One region of the Arthrobacter sp. PAMC25284 genome, then DNA from elsewhere that is predicted to be linked to it. Evidence: predicted binding sites of a transcription regulator. Region 1 holds the regulator's gene; the other holds the start of a gene.

Region 1 (6,983 bases):
TCCAACTATGTCTGCCGGCACAAGCTCGAGGGCGGGTTCCCGTCCGAGGAACCGTCCGAAGGGCAGTTGTTTTCGCTCGGCGAGGACACCAGTGTGCCGCATTTTGCGGCGGCCATGGGCGGCGCTGCCTCCCAGCTGGGCAAGGAAGTTGTCCGGCTTCGCGAATGGGCCGAAGACACTGCCATGGGTGACCGCGACGAATTGATGCCCGGGGTGACGGACCGGGCCTGGCGCCAGGTTTCGGTCACGTCGATGGAATGCCTCGGGGCGCAGAAGTGCCCGCTCGCAGCCGAATGCTTCAGTGAACTGGCCCGGCAAAACGCCGCCGACGCCGACGTCGTAGTGACCAATCACGCCATGCTCGCCGTCAGCGCCTTCGAGGGACTCGCGGTGTTGCCCGAATACGACGTTGTGGTGGTCGACGAGGCCCACGAACTGCAGGACCGTGTCACCGGCGCCGTCTCGGGCCAGCTGTCGGTGGCCATGGTCCACGCTGCCGCCTCCGGCGCCCGGAAGCATACCGGGATCACCGTGGACGCGCTGAACAACGCCGCCGCCAACCTCGAGCTGGCCGTTGCCGACGTTCCCAGCGGCCTGATGCCCAATGGGCTCAACGGCGAGCAGCTGGACTGTGTGGACCAGTTGCGTGATGCCTGCAGGGCGGCATTGTCGGATTCCAAGGCGGAAAGTGGTACTACGGCCGACGGCGGCCGGCAGCTGGCACGCTCGCGGCTGATGGTCATCCTTGAACTTTGCGAACGGCTGCTGGCCGCCCGGGAGAACCGCGAGGTGGTCTGGTTCTCCCGGAACAGCACCTTTGATCCGCAACAGGGTTACACCCAGCCGGACGAACACTCCCCAGCGCTGATCAACGTGGCTCCGCTCAGCGTCGCCGGGCGGCTGCGGGAGGGCCTGTTCGCGGGCCACACCGTTATCCTGACCTCGGCCACCCTGGCGATCGGTGCCGCGTTCGAACCGGCAGCAGGCGGCCTGGGCCCTGGTCGGCAGTGGGGCCCCGAGCTGGACCGGCGTCGATGTCGGGTCGCCGTTCGATTATCCGAAACAAGGCATCCTTTACGTCGCCCGGCACCTGCCCAAGCCCGGCCGCGGGACGTCCCCGGAGGCACTGGATGAGCTCGAGAAGCTGATCCGCGCCTCCGGTGGCGGGGCGCTGTGCCTCTTCTCGTCCCGCCGGGCGGCCGAGGAAGCCGCCGAGGCCCTGCGGCCGCGGCTGGATCACAGCATTTTGTGCCAGGGGGATTCGTCCATGACGGCGCTGGTGCGGCAGTTTGCCGACGAACCGGACACCTGCCTGTTCGGGACAATGTCGCTGTGGCAGGGGGTCGACGTTCCAGGCCTTTCGTGCCGACTCGTGGTGGTCGACCGGATACCATTCCCACGGCCCGATGACCCGCTGATGACGGCACGGTCCCGGGCGGTGGCACAGGCCGGCGGCAACGGCTTTATGGCGGTCTCGGCGACCCATGCGGCCATCCGCCTCGCCCAGGGGGCGGGCCGGTTGATCCGATCCACGTCCGACAGGGGAGTGGTGGCGGTTCTGGATTCGCGGCTGTCGACGGAACGCTACGGCGGGTTCCTCCGCGCGGCCCTGCCGCCGTTCTGGCCGACGACCGACCCGTCGGTGGCCCGGGCAGCGCTTGAGCGCCTCGCCAAGGAGCCGGCCAAGGCTTAGGCCGGTGGCGCGCGGGGCAGGTGTCGCCCGGCCGGGCTGCGTCCCTGTTTGTGTCCCTACGGGCGCCCGGGTTAGAGAGAGCGCAGGACCGAGACGACTTTGCCCATCAGGACTGCGTGATCGCCGAGGATCGGCTCGTACTGGGTGTTTTGCGGGAGCAGCCAGGTGTGACCGTCGCGCTGGCGGAACGTCTTGACCGTTGCCTCGTCGTCGAGCAGCGCAGCCACGATGTCTCCGTTCAGGGCATCCTTCTGCCGGCGGACCACAACCCAGTCACCGTCGCAGATCGCGGCGTCAATCATGGAATCCCCGGCGACCCGGAGCATAAACAATTCGCCGTGGCCTACCAATTGGCGGGGGAGCGGCATCACATCCTCGACCACCTGCTCGGCCAGGATAGGTCCACCGGCGGCGATCCGCCCCACGAAGGGAACCATGGCCGTGTCCGTGGCGCTGGCCAGTTCCGAGACGGACATTCCGCCGACGGCGCGCAGACCGCCCGATTTTTCCACCCCGGGAATTGCCGCCTTTCCCTCATCCAGCGTCAGCGGCATCAGAACTTCCATCGCCCGGGGGCGCTTGGGATCGCGGCGCAGGTAGCCGAGCTTTTCCAGCTGCGAAAGCTGGTGGGTGACGCTGGAGAGGCTGGCGAGCCCGACGGTGTCGCCGATCTCGCGCATGGACGGCGGGTAACCGTTGTCCGTGACAGAGCGCTGGATGGTCTCCAGGATCTTCTTCTGCCGGACGGTCAGGCTCTTGGGTGCCCGGGCGGGCTTGGGGCTCCGTGGGGTGGCCCTGCCGCCGGTGGCTTGTGCTGCCATGTTCGCCAACGCCTTTCCATTCCACCCGGCTGTCGTCGCAGTTGCCGGGAACGTCCGGCCTGAAATGTCAGACCCTGCTGATCAACTGCAGAAGTGGTTGTTCTGTCCCTCAAACCTAGGCCAGCCACACAGCATTTTCAAACATTTGTTCTAGCGAGTCTCGACAACGTTCGTTAGTAAGTGCTAGAAATGAATCAGCAAAGTTCGAAGATGTGTTCGAATATCAGAGGCGCAACCATGGCCTCGAATTCGACTTTATGTTCGAAATCAGGCCGAGTGGCGGCAGGTAAGCGGAGTACGCCGGGCGGCACAGTTTTGTTCAGGAGGACTCAGTTCATGTCAGTTACAAGCGCTTTTCAAGACACGCAGGACCACAGTTACAGCGGCCGCAGTGGTCACGGCGACGGCGGCAAGTCGGGCCGCGTGGTCGCGGGCCGCCATAACTCGGCCGGGGGCCACCTGTGGCTGGTGCCGGACGCGCCCTCTGACAGGCTGGCCCCGCTGCGGCTGACCAGGCGTGGGCGTTTCGTAGTGTTCGGCATGCCGCTGGTCCTGCTGGCAGCGCTTCTCCTCTCCCTCGGTGGCTTCTTCAACGCCCCGGCCAAGGCTGCGGAATCGGTGTCCGAACTCTCCGTGACCCCCACCGTTACCGTGACCGTCCAGGCGGGTGAATCGCTGTGGGCCATCGCCGGTGCGGTGTCGCCGGAACGGGACCCCCGCGACGTGATTGCCGATATTGTCCAGCTCAACAACCTGGAAGCCGCAAGGGTTATGCCGGGCCAGCAGCTCTTCGTGCCGACCAGCTAGAGACGGGAACACCGGCGCCGCGGCGTCACAGTTTCAGGGCCGTCGCGGTGTCACTTAAACTGGTGCAGTGACTGACCAGCTAGAGCGACTCAACCGACTGCCCCTCCGGACTAATCTGCGTGGTCTGCGCCCGTATGGGGCGCCCCAGCTGGACGTCCCCATCCTGCTCAACGTGAACGAAAACACGCACGGTGTTCCGGCCGACGTCCGTGCCGCCATCACGGAAGCCGTCTCCGCCGCGGCCACGGGGTTGAACCGGTATCCGGACCGGGAGTTCACCGAACTGCGCGAGGGGCTGGCCGAATATCTTGGTCACGGACTGGACGCCAACAACGTCTGGGCCGCCAATGGCTCCAACGAGGTCCTCCAGCAGATCCTCCAGGCCTTCGGTGGCCCGGGCCGGACTGCGCTCGGCTTCCCTCCGACGTACTCCATGTACCCGTTGCTGGCCGCCGGTACGGACACGGCGTACATTGCCGGCGCACGGGCAGATGACTTCGGCCTTAGCGCCGACTCGGCGGCACGCCAGGTCCGTGAGCTGCAGCCGAGCGTTGTGTTCCTCTGCTCCCCGAACAATCCCACCGGAACAGGGCTTGGCCTCGATGTGGTCGAGGCGGTGTATGCAGCCGGTGAGGCAAGCCAGACCATCGTGATCGTTGACGAGGCTTACCACGAATTTTCCCACGACGGTACGCCCAGCGCACTGACGCTCCTGCCCGGCCGTGAGCGGCTGATCGTGTCGCGGACGATGAGCAAGGCGTTTGCTCTCGCCGGCGCACGGCTGGGCTACATGGCGGCCGCACCCGAAGTCACTGACGCCCTTCGCCTGGTCCGGCTGCCCTACCACCTCTCCGCTGTCACGCAGGCGACCGCCCTGGCCGCCCTGCGCCACCGCGAGGCCTTGATGGCCGACGTCGAGGACATCAAGCGCCAGCGGGACCGGATTGTCGCCGAGCTACAGCGGATGGGCCTGAAACCCGCAGCGTCCGACTCGAATTACGTCTTCTTCGGCGGTCTCGAGAATCCCCATCAGGTCTGGCAGGGACTGCTGGAGGCCGGCGTGCTGATCCGCGACGTCGGCATCCCAGGCCACCTGCGGGTGACCGCCGGCACTGAGACGGAAACCACAGCCTTCCTTGCGGCGCTCGAACACATCCTGACCAGCCAGGCCACTCTGCCCGCCTAGACTTAACCCGGAGCAAGAGGCCCCGTACGACTGCCCGGCACCACGCCTTCAGCCAAAGCCAAAGGACACATTGACATGAGTATCACCGGAACAACCGCTGTCGCGGCCCGGACCGCACGCATGGAACGCTCCACGAGCGAGTCCTCCGTCCTGGTCGAGATCAACCTTGACGGTACGGGGATCTCGGACATCAGCACCTCGGTTCCGTTCTACGACCACATGCTGACCGCGCTCTGCAAGCACTCACTGATCGATATGACCGTCAAGGCCACCGGCGACACCCACATCGACGTCCACCACACCGTGGAGGACGTCGCCATCACGTTCGGCGAGGTCCTGAAGACCGCCCTCGGAAACAAGGCCGGCATCCGCCGCTTCGGCGAGGCCACCGTTCCCCTGGACGAGGCTCTCGCGCACGCCGTTGTGGACGTCTCCGGACGTCCCTACCTGGTCCACGCGGGAGAACCTGCTGGCCAGGAATACCACTTGATCGGCGGCCACTTCACGGGTTCCCTGACCCGGCACGTCTTCGAAGCCATCACCCTGCACGCCGGAATCTGCCTGCACATGAACGTCACCGCCGGGCGGGACCCGCACCACATCGTGGAAGCCCAGTTCAAGGCCTTCGCCCGTGCGCTGCGCGCCGCTGTCGAGCCGGATCCGCGCGTCGAGGGAATCCCGTCCACCAAGGGTGCCCTGTGACGGGCCCGATCCTCCGCGACGGTGCCATCATCGACCCCGCGGCCGGTTCGAAATCTGCGTCCCCGGGGGGCAAGCCCACCGTTACGGTGCTCGACTACGGCTCCGGTAACGTCCGCTCGGCCGTCAGGGCACTCGAACGCGCAGGCGCCGAGGTCATCCTTAGCTCCAGGCCCGAGGACGTCCTTAACGCCGACGGTCTGCTGGTTCCCGGCGTCGGTGCCTTCGAAACCGTGATGCGGGAACTCAAGGCAGTTGACGCTGTCCGTATGATCGGACGCCGCGTCGCCGGCGGACGGCCCGTACTGGGAATCTGCGTGGGCCTCCAGGTCCTCTTCGAGGCAGGCGTCGAACACGGCACCGAAGCGGAAGGCATGGGGGAGTGGCCCGGCAAGGTCGAGTTGCTGCCGGCCGACGTCGTGCCGCACATGGGCTGGAACACGGTGGCGGCACCGGAAGGCTCCACGCTGTTCGCAGGCGTGGAGAACGAGCGCTTCTACTTTGTCCACTCGTACGGGGTGCAGCAATGGGACTTTGACGTCATCCAGCCGCGCATGGCGGCACCGCTGGTCACGTGGTCCGAGCACGGAGCACCGTTCATCGCGGCCGTGGAAAACGGCCCGCTGTGCGCCACACAGTTCCATCCGGAAAAGTCCGGCGACGCCGGCGCGCGCCTGCTGCGCAACTGGGTGGAGAGCCTGCGGCCCCGCACGGCGGCTCCCGCCGGGAACACGGCCGCCGAATCCGGCGCCACGGCTGCCGAATCGGGCACCGAGGCAGCTGCAAACCCGGAACAGCCCGCCTAGATGTGGTCCATAGTGCTGATGGGCCTCGCCGGCCTTTTGATCGGCGGGGCTCTGTCCTTCCGGCAACAGAAGAGCCCGCTCTGGATTCAGATACTCTTCTATGTCCTGGCAGGCATGTCGCTGCTGGCCGCGTACCTGCTCACACTGCCCACCTCCTGACGCCGCCTGCGGCCCAGAGATCCGCCACACCCCCCGATCACTCGTCGCACTACCGAAGCTGAGGAACCTCCTGATGACCATTGCAACCCCGCTCCCCGTGCTGGAGCTGCTGCCCGCCGTCGACGTTGTGAACGGCCAGGCCGTCCGCCTTGTGCAGGGCGAAGCAGGCAGTGAGACGAGCTACGGCACGCCGCTGGAAGCGGCGCTCAACTGGCAGGAACAGGGAGCGGAGTGGGTCCACCTGGTCGACCTCGACGCGGCCTTCGGCCGCGGTTCCAACGCCGAGCTGCTGCGCGAAGTGGTGGGCCGGTTGGATATCAAGGTGGAACTCTCCGGCGGCCTGCGCGATGATGAGTCGCTCGAAAAGGCCCTGGACCTCGGTGTCGCCCGCGTTAATCTGGGCACGGCGGCGCTGGAGAACCCCGAGTGGACCAGCCGGGTGATCGACCGCTTCGGTGACCGGATCGCCGTCGGCCTTGACGTCCGCGGCACCACGCTCGCAGGCCGCGGCTGGACCAAAGAAGGCGGAGATCTCTGGGAAGTGCTGGGACGGCTCGAGGACGCCGGCTGCGCGCGTTACGTCGTCACCGACGTGACCAAGGACGGCACGCTGCAAGGACCCAACGTGGAGCTGTTGCGGCAGATGGTCGAGAAGACCGGCAAGCCCGTTGTGGCCTCCGGTGGTATCTCCAGCCTCGAAGACCTCAAGGTCCTGCGCTCCCTCGTGCCGCTCGGGGTCGAAGGTGCCATCGTGGGTAAGGCCCTCTACAACGGCAACTTCACGCTGCCCGAGGCCCTCGACGTCGCCGGCC
Region 2 (6,983 bases), 880 kb from region 1:
CGGTGTTCCAGGAAGGGCCGGACCATGTCGGATTGCATGGGTCCCGGACGGAACAGCGAGATGTCGATGATGAGGTCGTTGAATTCCCGGGGCGCCAGCTTGCCGATCAGTTCGCGCTGGCCCGGGGATTCGATCTGGAAACAGCCCAGGGTGTGCGTGCTGCGGATCAGTTCATAGGTGGGTTCGTCATCGAGCGGGACGGCGTTCAGGTCGATCCGCCCGTCCGCAGCGATGTAGTCCGGCCCGGTCCCGTCCGGCCCGGTTGGATGTGCGCCTGCCGCGACCACCTCGGCCTTGGAGGGGTGGAGCCGGATGACCTCCCGGACGGCGAAAGCCATGGCACTTTGCATCCGGACCCCCAGCACGTCGAGTTTGAGCATGCCCATAGGGTCCATGTCGTGCTTGTCGAACTGGCTCATCGGAAGGCCCAAGCCGCTGGGCTGCACCGGGGTGCGGTCCAGCAGCGTGGCATCGCCCAGGATGACCCCGCACGGATGCATGGAGATGTGGCGTGGCAGCCGGTCGAGCCGTTCGGTCAGGTCCACCAGCAGGTCCAGTTGCTGGTTCCCGGTGAAATCCCGCTGATCCACCCGCCCGGCGAACTCCTTAAGTTCCGGCTTCTCCGCCAGCGCCTCGCGGAAATTCCGGGCAGAAAACCGCCACAGCTGCTTGGCGATCTCCCCAACCTCGCCGTCGTCCAGCCCCAAGGCCATGCCGGCGTCCCGCACGGCACCGCGAGCGCGGTAGCCGTTCTGCATGCTCATCAAGGTGACGCGTTCGGCTCCGAAGCGGGTAAAGATTTTCCGGTAAACATTGTGCCGTTCAGCGCTTTCGACGTCGATATCGATGTCGGGGAGGGTGGCGCGGTCCCGGGAGAGAAAGCGCTCGAAAATAAGGTCATGCTGGAGCGGATTGACCTGGCTGACGCCGATGAGGTAGTTGACCAGGCTGGAGGCACCGGAGCCGCGGGCGGCGGCCCGGACCCCCATGTCCTGGATCATCCGTGAGACCTCGGCGACCGTCAGGAAATAGGAGGCGAAACCCAGGCTGTCGATGATCCGGAGTTCGTGTTCCAGCCGGGCCCGCAGCTGTTCCCGGGCCTTCCCGGTGATTCCGGGGAACCGGGCGCTGATGCCGGCATCGCAGCGCTGGGTGAGTTCCACGAGCGGGTCCCCGGCAATCCCGATTACAGAGGCCTCGGGGACGACGGGCTGTTTCCACCCCATGTCCGTGGCGGGATCCATCCTGCACCGGTCCGCGAGCGCCCCGGTCTGGTCCAGCAGCCGTTTGAGGTCCGCGGCGCCGTACCCTGCGGCGTGAATGATTTCCTGTCCCAGCCGAATCATCTGTGCCGCCGGTTTGAGCCAGCCCTGGCCGTTGGGCTGAAGCAGCGGGGCAGCGGAGAGTTCGGGGAGCGATTTCAGCGCCCGGGCTGAATCCAGGACGTCAGCGGTGGCCGCCCCGTCCTCGGCGACATACCGGACGGCGTTGCTCAGCACCGGAGGGACGTCGTGTTCGGCGGCGAGTTTGAGCATCCGCACGGCCTGGGCCGTGCTGAGCGGTTCACCGGGCGGGCTGAGCTGGGAGACCACTTCGGCGGCGAGGGTCCCCGGCGGCAGGGCTTCCAGCCAGCGTTTGAAGAGGGTACGGGGCCGCAGGTAGCGCCGCCCGCCCATGGCGCGTCCGACGTCCGAGTCGGGGCCAATCAGCACGGTCAGCACCGGCTGCAGGGTTTCCGGGTCCAGGGTGCGTGAGGCCAGTTCGGCCCGGGTAACAGCCACCGGCACGGCTCCACCGGCCTTTCCCGTGGTGCGGGCATGCGCATCGGAGATCAGCCGGCACAGTGCCCGGTACCCGGCACCGCTGGTGTGCCCGTGGGCCAGGACGACGACGCGGCCCCCGACGTCGGTACGGAGGTCGCCGTCGTCGTCCAGGACCGCCAGGTCCACCCCGATGATTGCGTCCAGGCCCGCGGCCATGCAGGCCTTCAGGTGCTTGACTGCCCCGTAGAGTCCGTCACGGTCGGTACAGGCCAGTGCGGTGGCGCCGTCCGCGGCAGCGGCCGCCGCGAGGTCCTCGGGCCAGGAGACGCCGTAGTGGGCGCTGAAGGCGGTGGAAACGTGCAGATGGGTGAAGCTCATGCTCGCCGCCTGGTCTGGACGGCGTCATGGACCCGCAGCAGCCGCCAGCGGCCGCTGCCGACGTGGCGGCTGAGGTCAAGGGTGAGGAGGCCTTCCCCGGCATCCTCGGAAGCACGCACCTGGACACGCCAGATTTCATGGTCCACCAGTCCGGGGCCGCTCCCGAGCGGCGCCCGGGATTCCTCGGCCCACCACTTTCGCCGCTCGAACCAGCGGACCGGTTCCACACAGACGGTGTAGCAGCGGCCGGACCACTCCAGCGTCTCGGGCTGGCCCGCGGGAGAGCAGACGACAGAGACAGACTCGCTGAAAACGCCCATTAAGCCTCCCTGAACAACCCGGCGGCAGGGTTCCCGGACACAGTTGGACGGCGCCCGGGAACGGCCTGCTGGCAGCCAGGCACACAATTTTTATTCGAATATATATTCGAACAGAGTCAGTCTACGCAGGGCGGGGAACAAAACCTAGATCAGGGGTGGACGGACGCGGACACAGGTAGCAGGATTGAGCCATGAGCTCCCATAACGCACTTTTGAACCACGTCAGCGTCGCCGCCAAGGAATCCCATTTGGTGGCGAAATTTAGTATTGACGGCAATATCCCGGGCCAGGGCGCCTACGTGGTGGGTCTGGTTGCGACCACCCCGGACTATTCCCACCAGCGCCGGATGGGGATCGAGTTCATGAACGGCGAGGCCGTGTCCTTTTACTGCTTCAGCCACGACGGCACCGAGGAGAACTTTGACCTCAAGGACGTGGAGCATTCGGGCAACACCATTACCGGCAACTTCCCGCTGAGCACCGTGATGGGCCTAACCAAGGGGCACCTGATGAGCGCGTTCAGCGAAGCGGACGGCCGCGATTTCCAGGCCAACGTTCCGGTTCAGGAGTCCCTGTAGGCAACACAAAGGCGGCCCGCCGTGACGGCCGGCCGCCTGTACAAGCCGGCTGCGGCGGTGTCAGTCGGTGGCGTTGTGGACTTTCAGTTCCAGTTCGATGAATGCCGAGATCATGGCCCGGTAGGTCGTCTCCACAATGTCGGGATCGATGTCTTTTTTCTCCGCGGCGGAGCGTACGTGTTCAATCACGCGCTCGACCCGCCCGGGCGCCCGGACTTCCGCGTCGTCACCCTTCAAGGTGCCTGAAATCCTGATGAGCCGTTCCCGGCGTGCAATCAGTGTGACGATCTGCTCGTCCACCTCGTCAACGGCTACCCGGACAGCGGCGAGCTGTTCCCTGTCGGCCTTGGCGTTTTTCTCAGCTTCGTGGTTCGTGGACATGTCCCTGAGCGTATCCAAGGTTCGGCCCCGTGGTCGATTCGTGCGCTTAGCCGCCCGTAATAACAAGCGACACGCTGTGGCCGCCGAATCCGAAGGCATTGGTCATTCCAGCGCCGGCCGCTGAACAATCGATGGCCGCGCCGATCACGTTGAGGCCGATCTCCGGATCAGGATTCTCGAGGTTGAGGGTTCCCGGGAGCCTTCCGGTGCGGAGCGCCTGGACCGCGACGATGGCGCCCAGTGCCCCGGCGCCGCCGAGCATGTGCCCCGTCATGGACTTCGTGGAGGTGACGGGGACCTGGTCACCGAGCAAAGCCGCGATGGCCCCGGCCTCGAGCCGGTCGCCCAGCGGGGTGGAGGTGGCATGGGCGTGGACGAAGCCGACGTCGGCGCCGGTCAGCGATGCCTGGTCCAGCGCTTTTTGCATCACTCGTTCCTGCATTGCCGGGTCGGCCGCAACAATGTCATGGGCGTCGGAGGTGATTGCCCCGCCGGCGATCCGGCCCAGGATTTCAGCCCGCCGTGCGACGGCAAAGTCCTCCCGTTCCAGCACCAGGATCCCGGCGCCTTCGCCGATCACAAATCCGTTGCGGTCCCGGTCAAAGGGACGGGACACTTTGGCCGGATCCCCGTCAGCGGTGGACAATGCCCGGATTTGGGCGAAGCCGCTGATGGTCAGCTCATTGACGCAGGCGTCCACGCCGCCGGCGATAACGACGTCGGCGGCGCCGCTGCGGATCATCTCAGCTGCCTGGACGATTGCCTCAGCCCCGGACGCACACGCGCTGACCGGAGTCCGCGCACCGCCGCGGGCGCCGACGTCGATCGAGACCCAGGCCGCGGGACCGTTGACCATAATCTGGGTCAGGGTATGCGGTGAAACCCGGCGGGGCCCCCCGCGTTGTCCAGGACACGGGCCTGGGCAAGAGTGGTCCCCAGTCCGCCGTACCCGGAGCCGATGACTACGGCGAGCCGCTCGGGGTCGGCCCCGGGGGTACCGGCCTGGACCCAGGCTTCCCGTGCCGCGATGAGGGCCAACTGGCCGCAGCGGTCCATCCGCCGGAATTCACGCATCGAGAGGTGGTCGGCCGGGTCCGCGGTGACGCGTCCGGCAATACGGACCGGCAGGGTGGCGGCCCATTCGTCCTCGAGGGCAGCAACCCCGGACCGGCCGGCCAGCAGCCCCGCCCACGTCTCGGGCAGCGTTCCGCCTACCGGCGTCATGGCGCCCATGCCGGTAACAACGACTCCGATGGATTCTCCGGTTACAGCAGCCACTCTTTTTCCTCCGACTCAATTCCCCGCGCACCCCCGCGGTGGGAGCATCAGGCGCACGCCGGCAAAAGGGCGCAACCAATCTTACCTTTGGGAAGTATTCGGAGCGGCCAGGTGTCCGGATGCCGGGACCGGCGGTCGGCTAGAAGAGCCCCGCCACGGGAATGAGGAGCTCCGGAGCATTGTTTTTCACATTTCCGACGGCGGTGCCAACGGCGTCGATCGTCCAGGTCTCCGCGACGTCGTGTGCCCCCGCGCGGACAAGGTCCACCAGGGCGGCGGCGTCATCGTCGCGCGGGTCCAGCCAGGCCGCCAGGGTGCTTTGGTCCATGGGGATCGGGACGCGGTCGTGCAGGGCAGTCAATTCGGCGAGTGTGCCGCCGGCATAGCCATCCGGAGGCGCGTCCGTGGTGAGGATCGACGTCGAAAGCAGCCAGCGTTCCGGGTCGCCTTCGGCCTTGGCCGGGTCCTGCCACCACTCGTAGAGTCCGGCGAACACGATGGGACTTCCGTCCCTGGGGTGCACGTAGTAGGGCTGCTTGCTGCGCCCTTCCGTCTTCCACTCGTAGTAGCCGTCCGCCGGGACAGCGCAGCGGCGGGACCGGACCGCTTTCCGGAACGAGGGCTTCTCCAGCACGCTTTCGCTGCGGGCATTGATCATCCGTGGGCCGATACCCGGGTCCTTGGCCCACGACGGCACCAGACCCCAGCGTGCGATGTGCAACTGCCGGGCCACGCTGCCATCAACGAGCCGCTCCAGCAGAATCGGCACATCAGTGGTGGGTGCGACATTCCACGACGGCGGAATTACGATCTCATTTTCCAGCTCTGCATCAAACGCGGCAAGGAGATCTCCGACGGCCCGGGCCATTACGTAGCGTCCACACATGGCACCAGCATGCCATCTGCGGACAACCACCGGGAATAGCGGGCTGCAGGTTACGGTTGTGGAAAGAACAACCAATTACGGACAACACCCTAGGAGATTTTCGTGGACTTCACTCCCGAATCCGGCACCATCACCATGTTCTCAACCACGTGGTGTGGTTACTGCAACCGGCTGAAGAAGCAGCTCGACGCCAAGGGCATCGGCTACAAGGAAATCAACATCGAAGAGGTTGAGGGCACCGCCGAGCTGGTCGAAAAGCTCAATGGCGGCAACCGCACCGTGCCTACCGTGCTGTTCCCCGACGGCACCGCAGCCACCAACCCCTCCGCCGCGGACGTTCAGAGCCGTCTCGCCGCGTGAGAAAAGTGTGCTAGTTTTCTTATACACAACTTCATAGTCTGATCAGGACTCAGTACGGCTGATCAATGATAGCGCGGCCTCCTTTGGGGGCCGCGCCGTCTTATTTTGTCACGATACCCTTTCAAGGAGATTTTTATGGTCCATAAGGTCAAGGGCGCCGTTGTCCGTTCCAAGAACGCCCCCGTCACACTGGAAACCATCCTGGTCCCGGATCCGGGTCCCGGCGAGGCCCTGGTGGACATCATCACCAGCGGAGTCTGCCACACCGACCTGCATTACAAGCTTGGCGCCATCAGTGACGACTTCCCGTTCCTGCTCGGCCACGAGGCCACCGGCGTCGTCAGCGCCGTCGGCCCTGACGTCACCTCGGTGGCCCCCGGTGACCGCGTGGTGCTGAACTGGCGTGCCGTCTGCGGCGAATGCCGGGCCTGCAGTCGCGGCGAGGCGCAATACTGCTTCAACACCCACAACGCCACCCAGAAAATGACACTGGAGGACGGCACCGAGCTCTCCGCCGCGCTCGGCATCGGAGCGTTCACCGAGAAGACCCTCGTCGCCGCCGGCCAGTGCACCAAGGTGGACCCGGACGCCGACGCCGCAGCGATCGGTCTGCTCGGCTGCGGCCTGATGGCCGGCCTGGGTGCCGCCATTAACACCGGCAACGTCAAGCGTGGCGATTCGGTTGCCGTTATTGGCTGCGGCGGAGTCGGCGTGGCGGCCATCGCCGGTGCCGCCCTGGCCGGTGCCACCACCGTGATCGCCGTCGACATCGACGCCAAGAAGCTCGCCCGCGCCAAGGAACTCGGCGCCACCCACACGGTCGATTCCTCCGCAGTGGACGCCGTCGAGGCCATCCGCGAGTTGACCGGCGGTTTCGGCGCAGACGTCGTGATCGACGCCGTCGGCCGTCCAGAGACCTACAAGCAGGCGTTTTATGCCCGCGACCTCGCCGGCACTGTCGTTCTGGTGGGGGTCCCCAGCCCGGAGATGACACTTGAGCTGCCGCTGCTGGATGTCTTCGGCCGCGGCGGGTCACTCA

The links. Region 1 encodes LexA, which represses DNA repair genes until DNA is damaged. Its sites were predicted from a motif close to TCGAACANNTGTTCGA; they were not measured.
Region 2: the regulator LexA is predicted to act here: its motif matches at 2,556-2,571, upstream of KY499_RS01440 (DUF6504 family protein).

What each region holds. Positions count from the first base shown of each region.
Region 1 is NZ_CP080382.1:1,179,779-1,186,761, reverse strand. It holds partial or broken gene KY499_RS05585 (ATP-dependent DNA helicase) at 1-1,693, shown strand, start outside; gene lexA (transcriptional repressor LexA) at 1,765-2,514, opposite strand; gene KY499_RS05575 (LysM peptidoglycan-binding domain-containing protein) at 2,851-3,321, shown strand; gene KY499_RS05570 (histidinol-phosphate transaminase) at 3,389-4,507, shown strand; gene hisB (imidazoleglycerol-phosphate dehydratase HisB) at 4,583-5,209, shown strand; gene hisH (imidazole glycerol phosphate synthase subunit HisH) at 5,206-6,012, shown strand; gene KY499_RS05555 (hypothetical protein) at 6,013-6,171, shown strand; gene priA (bifunctional 1-(5-phosphoribosyl)-5-((5-phosphoribosylamino)methylideneamino)imidazole-4-carboxamide isomerase/phosphoribosylanthranilate isomerase PriA) at 6,245-6,983, shown strand, end outside.
Region 2 is NZ_CP080382.1:295,431-302,413, reverse strand. It holds partial or broken gene KY499_RS01445 (DNA polymerase III subunit alpha) at 1-2,141, opposite strand, end outside; gene KY499_RS01440 (DUF6504 family protein) at 2,138-2,461, opposite strand; gene KY499_RS01435 (hypothetical protein) at 2,653-3,039, shown strand; gene KY499_RS01430 (chorismate mutase) at 3,100-3,420, opposite strand; gene KY499_RS01425 (beta-ketoacyl-[acyl-carrier-protein] synthase family protein) at 3,467-4,276, opposite strand; gene KY499_RS18475 (beta-ketoacyl synthase N-terminal-like domain-containing protein) at 4,285-4,698, opposite strand; gene KY499_RS01420 (SOS response-associated peptidase) at 4,838-5,566, opposite strand; gene KY499_RS01415 (mycoredoxin) at 5,687-5,944, shown strand; gene KY499_RS01410 (S-(hydroxymethyl)mycothiol dehydrogenase) at 6,080-6,983, shown strand, end outside.